Regions from separate parts of the Shinella sp. G-2 genome, predicted to be linked through region 1. Evidence: riboswitches for the same ligand, from Rfam matches in the RefSeq annotation. Region 1 holds a riboswitch; the other holds the start of a gene.
The links. Region 1 has a riboswitch for FMN ahead of V8U06_RS00885 (6,7-dimethyl-8-ribityllumazine synthase). Riboswitches for the same ligand answer to the same signal wherever they lie in the genome.

Region 1 (7,020 bases):
GCGAGCTTGCGCCGGATCGTTTCTTTTCCAGCGAATACTACCGCACCTTCTACTCGCAGACCCAGCTTGCCGAGGAGGTCGGTTTCTTCGTGCCGACGCGCGACGGGGTGACCGTGGTGGTTTCGCTGATGCGGCGGGAGAAGACGGGCGCCTTCCCGGCGACGGAATTCGGGCTGCTCAGCGATGCCGAGCCCTTCATGTCCGCCTTCGTGCGCCATGCCTGGGGCAATCTTGCCGGCCGCTTCGCCGAAATGGTGCAGGGGCGCGGGCGGCGCAGCGAGCCGGTCAGCGCGGCGGACAGGGTCTGGCGCAGGCTGAACCTGACCGACCGCGAATCCTCGATCGTCGAACTGGTGCTGCAGGGGCATTCGTCGGAATCGATCGGGCTGAAGCTCGATATCTCGACGGGCACGGTGAAGGTTCACCGGCGCAATGTCTATCGCAAGCTCGGCATATCCTCGCAGATCCAGTTGCTGTCGATCTATCTGAAGAACCTGCAGGGATAGGCGGTTAGACGAAAAAGCCCGGCATTTCTGCCGGGCTTTTTCGATTCTTTTCAACGGTTTGTCGGACCGTGTTTGCGGATCGATTCCGGCCGTTAAGAGATCGATTCAACCCGCCGTCGCGAGAGCGACCTGCGCGCGGGCATCGATGATCTGGCGGGCGGCGTTGGCGGCTTCCTTGCCCTTGATGACGAAGTGATCGCGGAAGAAGGCGATGTGGGCTTCCGATTCTTGGAAATTGTGCGGCGTCAGCACGGCCGAGAGCACCGGCACATTGGTGTCGAGGCCGACGCGCACGATGGCATCGACCACGGTGCCGGCGACGAAGTCGTGGCGGTAGATGCCGCCGTCGACGACGAGCGCGACGCCGAGGATGGCGGCATAGCGGCCGGTACGGGCGAGAAGCTGGGCCTGAAGCGGGATTTCGAGCGCACCCGGCACGTCGATCACGTCGACGTCCTCGGCGCGGCCGCCGAGCGCCTGCCATTCGGCGATGAAGGAGGTGACCGCCTGATCGACGATACCGGCGTGCCAGCGGGCGCGCAGGACGGCGATGCGGGTGGCGGGCGTGGCATTCATATTCATGTCGAGGCCTTTCAAGGGTTGAGCCATTTTTCAACGGTCCCCTTGGGCGAACACGCAAGGACGGACGCCGCCTGCCACGGCGGATGCCTCCTGCTTGCTCTCTTCCATCCGGACTGTGACCGTCGGCTCCGGCATCGCACCGGATCTGCTGACCCTTCCTTGCGGAAGGCGCTCGCGGGCTCCCGGATCGCTCCGGATACCGCCGGTGGGGAGTTTCACCCCGCCCTGAGAACGATGGAAGACTAGACGGCAAACGCCCGCGGATCAAATCCGCGGGCGACGCAAAAGACGCAATTCACGACAGATTTTTCCAAGCCTCTCGCAAGTCCTGGAACGAATGCTCAGTCCCGGATGACGAGCAGGTCGCCGGCGGTGAAGCGCAGCGTGACCGTTTCGCCGACGGCCGGCGGCACGAGGCCGGGGCTGTTGAACATGTCGAAGGAAATGATGCTGCCGCCGACCCGCATGCGGGTGCGGATGACCGAGCCGAGGAAGTTCGAGGAGACGACCTCGCCGGAAAGGGCGGTGTCGCCCTTGGCGTCGGGCGCAATGGAGCCGGCTTCCGGGCGCAACGCCAGCGAGACGGTGTCGCCGGCCTTGGCACTGCCGAGCGATTCGCGCAGCGTGACGCCCTGGTCGCCGATGGAGATGCGGTTCGACGCGGCGTCGACCACCTTGGCCTCGATGAGGTTCAGCGTGCCGACGAAGTTGGCGACGAAGCGGGTGGCGGGGCGGTTGTAGATTTCGGCGGGAGCACCGATCTGGTCGGCCTTGCCGGCATTCATGACGACGATGCGGTCGGAGATCGACAGCGCCTCTTCCTGGTCATGGGTGACGAAGACCGTGGTGATGCCGAGCTGCTGCTGGATCTGACGGATTTCCTCGCGCAGCGACACGCGGATCTTTGCGTCGAGCGCCGAGAGCGGCTCGTCGAGCAGCAGGACCTGCGGCTTCGGGGCCAGCGCGCGGGCGAGCGCCACGCGCTGCTGCTGGCCGCCGGACATCTGGTAGGGATAGCGGTCGGCGAGATGATCGAGCTTGATGAGGCCGAGCATCTCCTTGACGCGCGCGTCGATCTCGGCTTTCGGCCGGCCGGCGACCTTGAGGCCGAAGGCGACGTTCTCGGCGACGTTCATGTTCGGAAAGAGGGCATAGGCCTGGAAGACCATGCCGATGTTGCGCTGGTTGGGGCGAAGGTTCGCCTGGCTCTTGCCGTCGATGGCGATCGTGCCGCCCGAGGGCGTCTCGAAACCGGCGATCATGCGCAGGACGGTGGTCTTGCCGCATCCCGATGGTCCGAGGAACGAGACGAACTCGCCCTTCTCGATGGACATGTTGAAATCCTTGACGACCTGCACGGGGCCGAAGGACTTCTGGATGCTGGTGAGGGTCAGGAAGCTCATGAATGGTCCTTAGGCGGGGCTTTGCGCGCCCTTCTGGAAGCGGGAAACAAGCTGGATCAGGCCGAGGCAACCCCAGGTCAAGGCGAAGGACATGACCGCGAGCGCAGCCGGCTCGTAGGCGCGGTTGGCGCCGAGAAGCTGCATGTAGGGGCCGAAGGCCGGACGGTTGAGAAGGGCGGCCATGGTGAACTCGCCGATGACGATGGCGAAGGTGAGGAAGGCGCCCGAGAGCACGGCGACCAGCACGTTCGGCAGGATGATGCGCGCAAGGATCGTCATCCAGCCGGCGCCCAGGCTCTGGGCCGCCTCCGTCAGCGTGGCGATGTCGATGGAGCGCAGGCCCGTATCGACCGAGCGATACATGTAGGGCAGGGCCAGCGTCGCATAGCCGAACATCAAGAGAATGTTCGTGCCCGTCGTCGTGCCGGTCAGCGGCAGCCAGCTCGACGTGTTGTAGAGGCGGATATAGCCGAAGACGATGACGATGGCCGGAATGACCAGCGGCAGGAGGGTGATGAATTCGATATAGGGGCGAAGGCCCGGCATCTTCAGCCGCACCCAATAGGCGGTTGGCACCACCAGCAGGACGCCGAAGACGATGGTCGCGAGCGCCATCAGCACCGAATAGGTGAAGGTCTCCTGGAAGCGCGGATCGCCGAGCACGACGGCATAGGCATCCAGCGAGTAGACGCCACGCCGCATCTTCATGGAGAAGTTCGTCATGCCGAGCAGCGGCAGGATGAAATAGAGCAGCCCGAAGATGAGGGCGCCCCAGGCCCAGAACTTCTTCATTTCAGCCACCTTTCGCTGCGGGCGCGCAGCCAGATGTAGATCGTGTTGGCAATGCCCGTGACGACGATCATGCCGAAGGCCAGCGCATAGCCGAGATGGGGATTGCCGAGAACGTCGCCGCGGATCTGTGCGAAGAGCAGGATCGGCACGATGGAGAGCGACGAGCCGGTCAGCGCGATGGCGGTCGCGACGGCGCCGAAGGCATTGGCGAAGAGCAGGGCGAGCGTGCCGAGGAAGGAGGGCAGCAGGATGGGGAAGGCGACCATGCGCCAGTACTGCGCATTGGTCGCGCCGAGAATCTGCGCCGCCTCGCGCCATTCGCGCTTCAGGCCGTCGAGCGCGGGCGTGATGATGAGGATCATCAGCGGAATCTGGAAGAACAGATAGGTGATCGTCAGGCCCCAGAAGGACAGGATGTTGAAGCCGAGTGCACGCAAGTCGATGCCGACCTGGGTCTTCAGGAACACCGTGAGAAGGCCGACCGGGCCGAGGGTCGCGAGGAAGGCGAAGGCGAGCGGGACGCCCGCGAAGTTGGAGGCAACGCCCGAGAAGGTCAGCAGCGGGCCGCGGATCCATTTCGGCAGGCCGCCGAGCACCACGGCGGAGGCGACCGCAAAGCCGATCAGGCAGCCGAGCAGGGCCGAGGCGATGGAGATCTTGATCGAGATCCAGTAGGCCGACAGGATCGACGTCGTGAACAGCCCGCGGATGTTGTCCAGCGTGAAGCCGCCTTCCGGCGTCTGGAACGCGCCAAGGACGATACGCATCGTCGGCATGACCAGGAACAGCAGGACAAAGATCGCGAAAGGCGCCACGCCGAGCCAATGCAGCGGGAGGCGGAAGGGCTCCCGCGTCGGCTGTCTGGTGGCTGAACTGTCTGATGACATTAAGAAAACCTCGGGTGGGGTTGCCGTCATTGGCATACCGCAATCGTCGCCCCGGCCAGAGAGCCGGGGCGACGAAGGATGTCGTTTACTGCACGTTCGCGCCGACGACGCTGTCCCATGCGCCGGTTACGGCAGCCTTGTTGGCGTCGACTTCCTCGAGCGTCGGGAAGTAGGCCTTTTCATAGGATTCTGCCGGCGGCAGGGCGTCGATCAGGTCCTGCGGAACCTTGCCGGCCTTGACCATGGCGTTGAAGCGCGCCGGATGGCAATAGCCCTTCAGCCAGCCGAGCTGACCTTCGTCGGAGTACAGGTGCTCCATCCACAGCTTGGCAGCGTTCGGGTGCGGCGCATAGGCCGAGATGCCCTGAACGTAGACGCCGGCGAGGACGCCCGTTGCCGGAACGACGACTTCCGTCGGCGGGTTGCCGTTGAGGGTCTTGGCCCAGCCGAGCGCGTTGTAGTCCCAGGCGACGACGATCGGGGTCGAACCCTGGGCGAGCGTGCCGGACTTGCCGATAACCGGAACGAAGTTGCCGGCCTTGTTCATTTCGGCAAAGTAGGCAAGGCCAGCTTCACCGGCTTCCTTGCCGGACTTCGCGCCTTTGCCGAGACCGGCGGCGAGAACGCCGAGGATGGCCTGGTTGGAGGCGCGCGGGTCGCCGGCGAGAGCGACCTGGCCGGCATATTCCGGCTTCAGGAGGTCGGCCCAGTCCTTCGGCGTGTTGGCGACGAGGTCCTTGTTCACCAGGAAGGACATCACGCCGTAGTAGTCGCCGTACCAGTAGCCTTCGGCGTCCTTGACGGAGTCCGGAATTTCGTCCCAGGTCGAGACCTTGTAGGGCTGCAGCAGGCCTTCGGCCTTGGCCTGCGGGCCGAAGGCGAGACCGACGTCGATCACGTCGGGCGACTGCGGGCCCTTGTTGTCCTTGTTGGCCTTGATGGCTTCGACTTCGTCAGCCGAGCCGGCGTCGGGGTTCAGTTCGTTGACCTGTATTTCCGGATACTTCGCCTTGAAGGAGGCGATGACGTCACCGTAACCGCACCAGTCGTGCGGCAGGGCGATCGTCGTCAGCATGCCTTCCTTCTTGGCGGCTTCGATCAGCTCGGCGCTCGGCTCAGCGAAGGCGAGCGAGGTGGTGGCGATCACCATGGCGGTGGAGAGCGAAAGCAGACGTTTCGTATGTGACATCACGGGTGTTCTCCTTTTGTGTGTCAGGCATTTCGGCGAGGTGATTACTTGTGGCGTATGAAGCTTATGTGACAGTTTTGTTTCGGTTTTTTCGTTTTGCTGTCACGGCTTGCCGGAGACCTCCGGCCGGGGTTTGCGAAAAAGCCGGCTGGCCTCGAAGAGGCCCTCCAGCGTCTTCATTCGGCCGCTGGTTTCCTCCCAGCCCGAACTCTGGACGGCTTCGATCAACGCTTCGACGATGAACAGCGTCACGACGGACGAATCCCATGCCGAGGGCGCTTCGATATGGACCCGGAACACCTTCGCGGCCGCCTTCGCGACGGGCGAGGCCCACTGGTCGGTAAAAAGCACGATCTCCACGCCACGCTCGCGGGCGGCGCGGCCGAGCGTTTCCATCTCCTGCTCGTAGCGCCTGATGTCGAAGATCACGAGCACGTCGCCGGCCTTCATGTTCAGCACGTAGTGCGGCCAGGAACTCGGATTGGAGGCGATCTGCGTGACGTTCGGGCGGATGACCTGGAGATGGGTGAAGAGGTAGTCGGCGAGCGCCTTCGTGATGCGGCCGCCGATGATGTAGATGCTGCGCTGGCGGTCGGCGAGAAGGGCGGCCGCGCCATCGAATTCCGGGGTCTCGAGCTGCGCCAGCGTCTGGCGCAGGTTGGTCATGATCGCATCGGCGAAGCGATTGAGGATATGCGTGCCGGGCGCATTGGCGGCCCAGCGGTCATGCTTGGTGATCGGGCTGGACAGCGTCGCCTCGAGCTCGTGGTGCAGGCGGGCCTGGAAATCCGGGAAGCCCCGGAAGCCGAGCTTCTGCACCATGCGTGCAACCGTCGGCGTCGACACGCCGGCGTTCTCGGCCACCGTCGTGATGCTACCGAGGCCGGAGACGGGATAGTTGTCGAGCAGCGATGTGGCCAGCTGCTTTTCGGCGCGCGTCAACGCATCGAAATGAGCATGGATCACATCCGACACCGTCATGGATGCTTGGTTCAGCGTCAAATTGTTCCCCTGCGCTCCGGTCTTTGCCGGAGTTTTGAAAATTAAACATCGCTGTCACAATTCGAGTCAAATGATTTTTTGAAGAGATTTTTTCACAACCCCGTTGACAGCGGCAAAACTGTGAAGAATTCTTTTCATTAATGATAAAAGCCGGTCGAGGGGATCAGGCTGATGGGAATTCTGACTGGAGAGGAGGGCGACCCCGTCGCCCTTGAGAATGCTGCTGCGCGCGGTCGGGTCATCCTGGTCTGCGAGCATGCATCGCGCCTTCTGCCCAAATCGCTCGGCACGCTCGGCCTGTCCAGCGAGGCGCTGGCGAGCCATATCGCCTGGGATCCGGGTGCGCTCGCCGTATCGCGCATGATGGCGAAAAGCCTCGATGCGACGCTGGTCTTCCAGCGTTTTTCCCGTCTTGTCTACGACTGCAACCGTCCGCCGGAATCGCCCGCCGCCATGCCGGAAAAGAGCGAGGTCTTCGACGTTCCCGGCAATGCCGGGCTCGACCAGGCGGCGCGCGATGCCCGCACGCAGGCCCTCTACCTGCCGTTCCGGGAAAAGCTCTCCCGCCTGGTGAAGGAGCGGACGGACGAGGGCAGGGCGCCCGTCATCGTGACGATGCACAGCTTCACGCCGGTCTATTTCGGCAAGCCGCGCGCGGT
Region 2 (7,020 bases), on a different contig from region 1:
GCTCGGCAAGGCCTATGCGCCGGCCAATCCGCGCGCCGCGATGGACGAAGGCGTCGGCATGATCCACCAGGAGCTGAAGCTTCTGCCGAAGCTGTCGATCGCCGAAAACGTGTTCGTCGGCCGCTATCCCATGAAATCGGGCCGGGTCGACCGCAAGGTGATGGAGGAGCGCGCCCGCGCCGGCCTTCAGCGCCTCGGTCTCGATGTGTCGCCGGACCGTCTCGTCGAGGGGCTTTCGACCGGAAGGCAGCAGCTCATCGAAATCGCCAAGGCCCTGACGCTGAATGCCCGCCTGCTCATTTTGGACGAGCCGACCGCCGCGCTCGGCGGCGAGGAGACGCAGGCGCTCTTCCGCCAGATCGAGCGGCTGAAATCCGAGGGCGTCGGCATCATCTACATCTCCCACCGGCTGGAGGAAATCCGCCAGATCACCGACCGCATCGTCGTCATGCGCGACGGGGCCAAGGTGCAGGAATTCGACCGGGGCGACGTTCCGATCCGCACCATCGTCGAGGCGATGGTCGGGCGCTCGCTGGAGCGCATGTTCCCCACGCTGCCCACGCCCACCGAGGAGGTGACGCTGGAAGTGCGCGGCCTGTCCTCGCCCAGCAAGGCCTTCCGCGACATCAACTTCTCCGTCCGCAAGGGCGAGGTCTTCGGCATTGCCGGCCTCATGGGGGCTGGCCGCACGGAACTCGTGCGCGCCATCACCGGCGCCGATCCGATTTCCGCCGGCGAGGTGCTGCTGCACGGCAAGCCCGTCACCCCGCGCTCGCCCATCGATGCGATCCGCAACGGCATCGTGCTGGTCCCGGAGGACCGCAAGCTGCAGGGCGTGGTGCTCGATCATTCCATCGCGGAGAATATCGGTTATGCCAATCTCAGGGAGATCGCCAGAAAGGGCTGGATCTCAACCCGCCGCATCCGCGATTTTGCCGAGGACTACATCAAGCGCTTCGGCGTGAAGGGGCGTGGCGGGCAGAATGCCGGCGAGCTTTCCGGCGGCAACCAGCAGAAAGTGGTGATCGCCAAGTGGCTGGCGCGCAAGCCCCGGGTGGTGGTGCTCGACGAGCCGACGCGCGGCATCGACGTCGGCGCCCGCTCCTCGATCTACGATCTCATCATGGACCTTGCGCGGGACGGCGTCGCCGTCATCGTGGTCAGCTCCGACCTTGAGGAAGTGCTCGGCGTTTCCAGCCGCATCATGGTCATGGCGCAGGGCAAGCAGGCCGGCATCCTGAACCGCGAAGACGCCAACGACGTCTCCGTCATGGAACTGGCGACGATTTGAACAGGGAAGAAACCATGTCCGACATTACGCTGAACGCGCCCAAACTCTTCGATCTCTCCGGCAACATCGCCTTCGTCACTGGCGCGGGCAGCGGCATCGGCCAGCGGATCGCCATCGGCCTTGCCCAGTGCGGCGCGGATGTCGCCCTGCTCGACCGGCGTACCGACGACGGTCTGGCCCAGACCGCCGATGTCATCGCGCGCGCCGGGCGGCGCAGCATCCAGATCGCCGCCGACGTCACCAGCGGCGCGGCGCTGACCGAGGCGGTCGCCCGCACCGAGGCCGAGCTCGGCGCTCTGACGCTCGCCGTCAATGCGGCCGGCATCGCCAATGCCAATCCGGCGGAGGACATGGCCGAAAGCCAGTTCCAGACGATGATGGACATCAACCTCAAGGGCGTCTTCCTGTCCTGCCAGGCAGAGGCGCGCGCCATGCTGAAGACGGGCCGCGGCGCCATCGTCAACATCGCCTCCATGTCCGGCGTCATCGTCAATCGCGGCCTCAGCCAGTGCCACTACAACGCCTCCAAGGCCGGCGTCATCCACATGACCAAATCCATGGCGATGGAATGGGTCGGCCGCGGCATCCGCGTCAACACGATCAGCCCCGGCTATACCGCGACGCCGATGAACACCCGGCCGGAAATGGTGCACCAGACGAAGCTCTTCGAGGAGCAGACGCCGATGCAGCGCATGGCCAGCGTCGACGAGATGGTCGGTCCCGCCGTCTTCCTGCTCTCGGACGCGGCAAGCTTCGTGACCGGCGTCGACCTTCTCGTCGATGGCGGCTTCTGCTGCTGGTAATCGTGCGGGTCGGTGAAAGCCGGCTCTTGCATTTGCCCGGCAAAGTTCCTTATTTACGCTTGTTCTCAGGGCGGGGTGAAACTCCCCACCGGCGGTATCCGGAGCGATCCGGGAGCCCGCGAGCGCCTTCCGCAAGGAAGGGTCAGCAGATCCGGTGCGATGCCGGAGCCGACGGTCATAGTCCGGATGGAAGAGGACATGTCTACAGGGCGTTCCCATGGGAGCGCGTGTGGACCTGTTCGCCCAAGGGATTGAAAACGCCGGTAGCGGCACCCTTGAAAGGCACATGGAATGGCACTCTCGAAAATTGAAGACGCAATCGCGGCGCTGGCACGGGGCGGCATGATCGTCGTCGTGGACGATGAAAACCGCGAAAATGAAGGCGATATCATCGTCGCCTCTGACGCGATAACGCCGGAGGCAATCGCCTTCATGATGAAGCATGCGCGCGGTCTCATCTGCGTGGCGATGCAGGGAGAGCGCCTCGATGCGCTCGATATCCCGCTGATGGTTCCCCATAACACCGAATACCACAAGACGGCCTTCACCGTGTCCGTCGACTACCTGCCGGGTACGACGACCGGCATTTCCGCCGCCGACCGCGCGGCGACCGTCAAGGCGCTCATGGACCCCTCGACCGCGCCGGAAGACTTCGCCCGCCCGGGCCACATCTTCCCGCTGCGTGCCCATCCGCGCGGCGTGCGTGGCCGCCCCGGCCACACCGAGGCCGCCGTCGACCTGGCGCGTCTTGCCGGCAAGACCCCGTCGGGCGTGATCTGCGAGGTCGCCAATGACGACGGCACCATGGCCCGTCTGCCGGAACTGATTACCTTTGCCGAACACCACAGGCTGCCGCTGATCAGCATAGAAGCCCTCATCGCCTATATCGCCGGGCAGGAAGACAAGGCCGCCGCAGCGGCCTGATCCGAAGGCATTCCCGTTCCTCCGCGCCAACCGGCACACCATGTCCGGATCGGTTGGCGCCCTATCGGAGGCGAGAGCATCGCGCCCGTCGATCCGGCCATGGCGAACGATGGTGTGGGGGAGATGCCCCGTCTCGCGCGGACGGTAGGCGGCCTGCGCTCCAGGGGTGTCGACCGGCCCCGTGTTTCTTTCGTCGTAGCGCCGCGCTACTATGCACGGCGCAAAAGACGGGAAGGAAACGGCATGAACCCCAAGCCCACCGGCCGCGTTGAAGGCAACGACCTGATCATCACGCGCGAATTCCTTGCGCCCATCAACGACGTCTGGACGAGCGTGTCAGCGTCCGAAAAGACCGCGCTCTGGTTCGGCCGCTGGGAGGGCGATGCCGGTCCGGGCAAGATCGTGCGGCTGCAATTGCTTCACGAAAAGGGCCAGCCTTGGACGAATGTGATGATCGAGGAATGCGAAGCGCCGCGCCGCCTCGTCCTCACCATGAAGGACGAACACGGCGACTGGCGTATCGAGCTGACCCTGACGCAGACGGGCGACAGGACGGAATTGCGCTTCGTGCAGCCCCTCAGCGACCGCATGCTGGCGGGCGACGTCGGGCCGGGCTGGGAATATTACCTGGACATGCTGGTCGCCGCGCGCGAGGGCAAGGCGCTGCCGTCCTTCGCGGACTACTATCCTGCACAGAAGGCCTATTACCTGGACGGCGCATGACGGCCTGCCTCCGCCGCGCTCAATCCGGTGATTGACGAACCTGGTCGCGCAGCCATTCGCAGAAGCCGCGCGGGGCAGGGCGCTGGTCGCCTTCGCGGATCAGGGCGAAATACCAATCCGGTCCTTTCAGCACGGTGCCGAGCGGCGCGATAAGCTGCCCGCTCTCCAGAAGCGGGCGGAAGAGCGTCGGTGATAGCAAGGCGACCCCGAGACCGGCCACTGCCGCATTGGCGATCAGCTCGAAGATCGAATAGTCGACGCCGGAAAAGCGCAAATCGTCCGGCATGGCGCGCTCGGCTCTCGCGAACCACTTGCTCCAGTCGGGATGCGGTAGGAGATCGAACTCCGCAAGCTCCTCCGGCTCGCTGAGCCTGCGCGAGCCCAGAAGCGCGGGTGCGATCATCGGCGTGACGTCGACCGGCGTCAGCGGATATTCGTCAAGCCCGTCCCATCCGCCCCGTCCGGTGCGGATCGCGACGTCGAAGGCGGTCGGGCTGCGCAGGTCGGAGGAAATGTCGAGCTCGATGGCACCGCCGCCGGGCGCGCGATAGCCCGAGAGCCGTGGGGCCAGCCAGCGGGAGGCGAAGGTCGGGGGAACCGTTACGCGCAGCGCCGGTGCCGCCGCATGGAACGCTTCCAGCGCATCGTTGATATCGTCCAGCGCGTGCCGTACCCGGCCCGCCAGGGCCACGGCGGCGGGCGTGGCGACGACCCGCCGGCCGACGCGTGTGAACAGGGGCTGGCCAAGCTCTGCCTCGAGGGTGCGGATGCGCAGGCTGACCGCGGCAGGGGTCAGCGCCAGGCGGTCTGCCGCGCCGGCAAAGCTGCCCAGGCTGACGCAGGTCTCGAGCACGCGGAGGGATTCGAGGGAGGGACGAATGGTTAGTTTCCCTTGTCAATTGAACAAGCAATGCGCGTTTTGCGGCGAAGACGCTCTGGTGCACAGTCGGGCCTGTCAGAAGGATAGGAGCTAAGCCGTGTCACCGCAATCGAGCAGCGCAACCCTTGTCGCCGGGCTGATAGACGTCTTCGCCGATACCGCGCTCAGCGGCAATCCGCTGGCGGTCGTCGAAGATGCCGATGGCCTCTCCGAGAGCCAGATGCGCCGGATCGCCGGCGAGTTCAACCAGGCCGAAACGACCTTCGTCATGCGCAGCGACCGGGCCGACCTCAAGCTCCGGTCCTTCACCGCGGCCGGGGCGGAAGTGGTCGGCGCCGGCCACAATGCGCTCGGGGCGTGGCTCTGGCTGGCCGAAGCCGGCAAGCTTGGGCCTATCCAGGCGCCCCGGCTGTTCCGGCAGGAAATCGGCGAGGAGGTCCTGCCGATCGAGCTTCGTCCGGTGGACGGGCGGATCTTCGGCCGCATGACGCAGTCCAGGCTGAAGCTCGGGCCGGCGCTGGCCGACGTGGCACCACTGGCGGCCGCCCTCGGCCTTGCGCCCGAGGATATCCTTTCCGAGCCGGCACCGCGCGTCGCCGATACCGGCGTGGCGCATCTGCTCGTTCGCCTTGGCGACGTTGCCGCGGTCGATCGTGCCGAGCCCGCCGCCAAGGGGCTCCTCAAGGTGCTGAGCGCGGCCTCCGCGGAGGGGTGCTATGTCTATGCCTTCGACAGCGCCGCGCCGGATCGCGCCTATGCGCGGTTCTTCAACTCGACGGTGGGGTTATGGGAGGACGCGGCCACCGGCACGGCGGCCGGTCCCCTTGCGGCCTATCTCGGAAGCGAGGGGCTGATTTCAGGCGCCATCGAGATCGAGCAGGGCACCAGGATGGGACGCAGGAGCCTTCTGCGCATCAGCCTTGCACCCGAGCCCGAAATTTCGGGCGCCGGCATCGTCGTCATGCGCGGCATGCTGACGTTCTGAACAGGACAAGCCGCCGGCGCGTCGACCGGCATTCCCGCTATTCAGGAGAAAGCAAATGCTCTCGATAAGACCGTTCAAGATCGAGGTCAGCGATGCCGCCATCGCCGATCTCAAGGACCGTCTCGCCAAGGCGCGGTGGCCCGCTACGATAACCGGCGACTGGTCCCGGGGCCAGCCTCTTCACTTCATCAAGGAACTGGCCGACCAGTGGAGGGACGGTTACGACTGGCGGGCACATGAGCGTGAATTGAACCGCTATCCCCATTTCATGACGGAGATCGACGGCCAGCCGATCCATTTCATGCACATCAAGTCGCAAGTGCCGAATGCCTTCCCGCTGATCCTCAGCCATGGTTGGCCCGGCAGCATCGTCGAGTTCCTGGCCCTCATCGGGCCGCTGACCGATCCGAAGGCACACGGGCTGGACGAAACGATTGCCTTCGATCTCGTCATTCCATCCCTGCCGGGCTTCGGCTTCTCCAGTCCGATGACGTCGCCCGGCTGGGACAGTGCACGGACGGCAAAGGCCTGGGACAGGCTGATGAAAGCGCTCGGCTACAGCGCCTATGGCGCGCATGGCGGGGATGCCGGTGCGCTGGTCGGCCGTGAACTGGGGATCCTCGCACCGGAAGGCCTCGTCGGCACGCATCTTCTTCAGATCTTTGCCTTTCCGACCGGGCAGCCCGGCGAAATGGAAAGACTTTCTCCCTTCGAAATGGAGGGCATGGCAAATCTCGCCATGTTCGAGAAATACGGCGGCTACCAGGCCATCCAGTCGAAACGCCCGGGCACGCTCGCCTTCGCGCTGGTCGACTCGCCCGTCGGCCAGCTCGCCTGGAACGCGGAACTATGGTTCGGCTTCGAGGGCGCCGGCAAAGGGCAGGTGGATCGCGATCTCTATCTCACCAACAATGCGATCTACTGGTTCACCGGCACCAGCGGATCCGCCGCGAACGTCTATTACGAGGACAGCCAGACCGGGGCCGGCTACCGGGAGATCAACAACCCGACCCCGACGGGTGTCGCCGTCTTCCCTCAGGATTTCCGGTCCGTGCGCAGTTTCGCCGAGCGCTCGAATAACATCGTCCACTGGACGGAAATGCCCCGCGGCGGCCACTTCGCCGCGTCTGAAACGCCCGATCTGCTCGCCGCGGATATCCGGGCGTTTTTCAAGGCCTTGTCGTGACGTACGGCGAAAAAGCGCCGCGTCTCCCACTTGGCCCTGAGCGGCGAGAGAGGACGCGGCGACTTCCGCCGCATCCTCTCCGGCAATCCATCGCGGAGTAGAAGTCAGGCGGTAATTTCAGGGAATCCTAAAAATCCAAGGGGATTGTTTTATTAAACCTGTCTGTATCTTTCAGGATTGTCCGCTGAAATACTTTCCAATCGCTATATTTACGCGGATATAACGATA

Region 2: it holds a riboswitch for FMN, as region 1 does, so the genes downstream of both, ribB (3,4-dihydroxy-2-butanone-4-phosphate synthase) here and V8U06_RS00885 (6,7-dimethyl-8-ribityllumazine synthase) in region 1, are expected to answer to the same signal.

The regions. Positions count from the first base shown of each region.
Region 1 covers NZ_JBBEYH010000001.1:182,812-189,831, forward strand. Annotated here, with positions in the region: gene V8U06_RS00880 (helix-turn-helix transcriptional regulator) at 1-506, shown strand, start outside; gene V8U06_RS00885 (6,7-dimethyl-8-ribityllumazine synthase) at 612-1,088, opposite strand; FMN riboswitch at 1,181-1,325, opposite strand; gene V8U06_RS00890 (ABC transporter ATP-binding protein) at 1,430-2,491, opposite strand; gene V8U06_RS00895 (ABC transporter permease) at 2,501-3,283, opposite strand; gene V8U06_RS00900 (ABC transporter permease) at 3,280-4,170, opposite strand; gene V8U06_RS00905 (ABC transporter substrate-binding protein) at 4,256-5,362, opposite strand; gene V8U06_RS00910 (MurR/RpiR family transcriptional regulator) at 5,462-6,355, opposite strand; gene V8U06_RS00915 (N-formylglutamate amidohydrolase) at 6,530-7,020, shown strand, end outside.
Region 2 covers NZ_JBBEYH010000034.1:28,055-35,074, reverse strand. Annotated here, with positions in the region: gene V8U06_RS27255 (sugar ABC transporter ATP-binding protein) at 1-1,291, shown strand, start outside; gene V8U06_RS27250 (SDR family oxidoreductase) at 1,306-2,094, shown strand; FMN riboswitch at 2,152-2,296, shown strand; gene ribB (3,4-dihydroxy-2-butanone-4-phosphate synthase) at 2,386-3,018, shown strand; gene V8U06_RS27240 (SRPBCC family protein) at 3,262-3,741, shown strand; gene V8U06_RS27235 (LysR substrate-binding domain-containing protein) at 3,761-4,621, opposite strand; gene V8U06_RS27230 (PhzF family phenazine biosynthesis protein) at 4,719-5,606, shown strand; gene V8U06_RS27225 (epoxide hydrolase family protein) at 5,662-6,792, shown strand.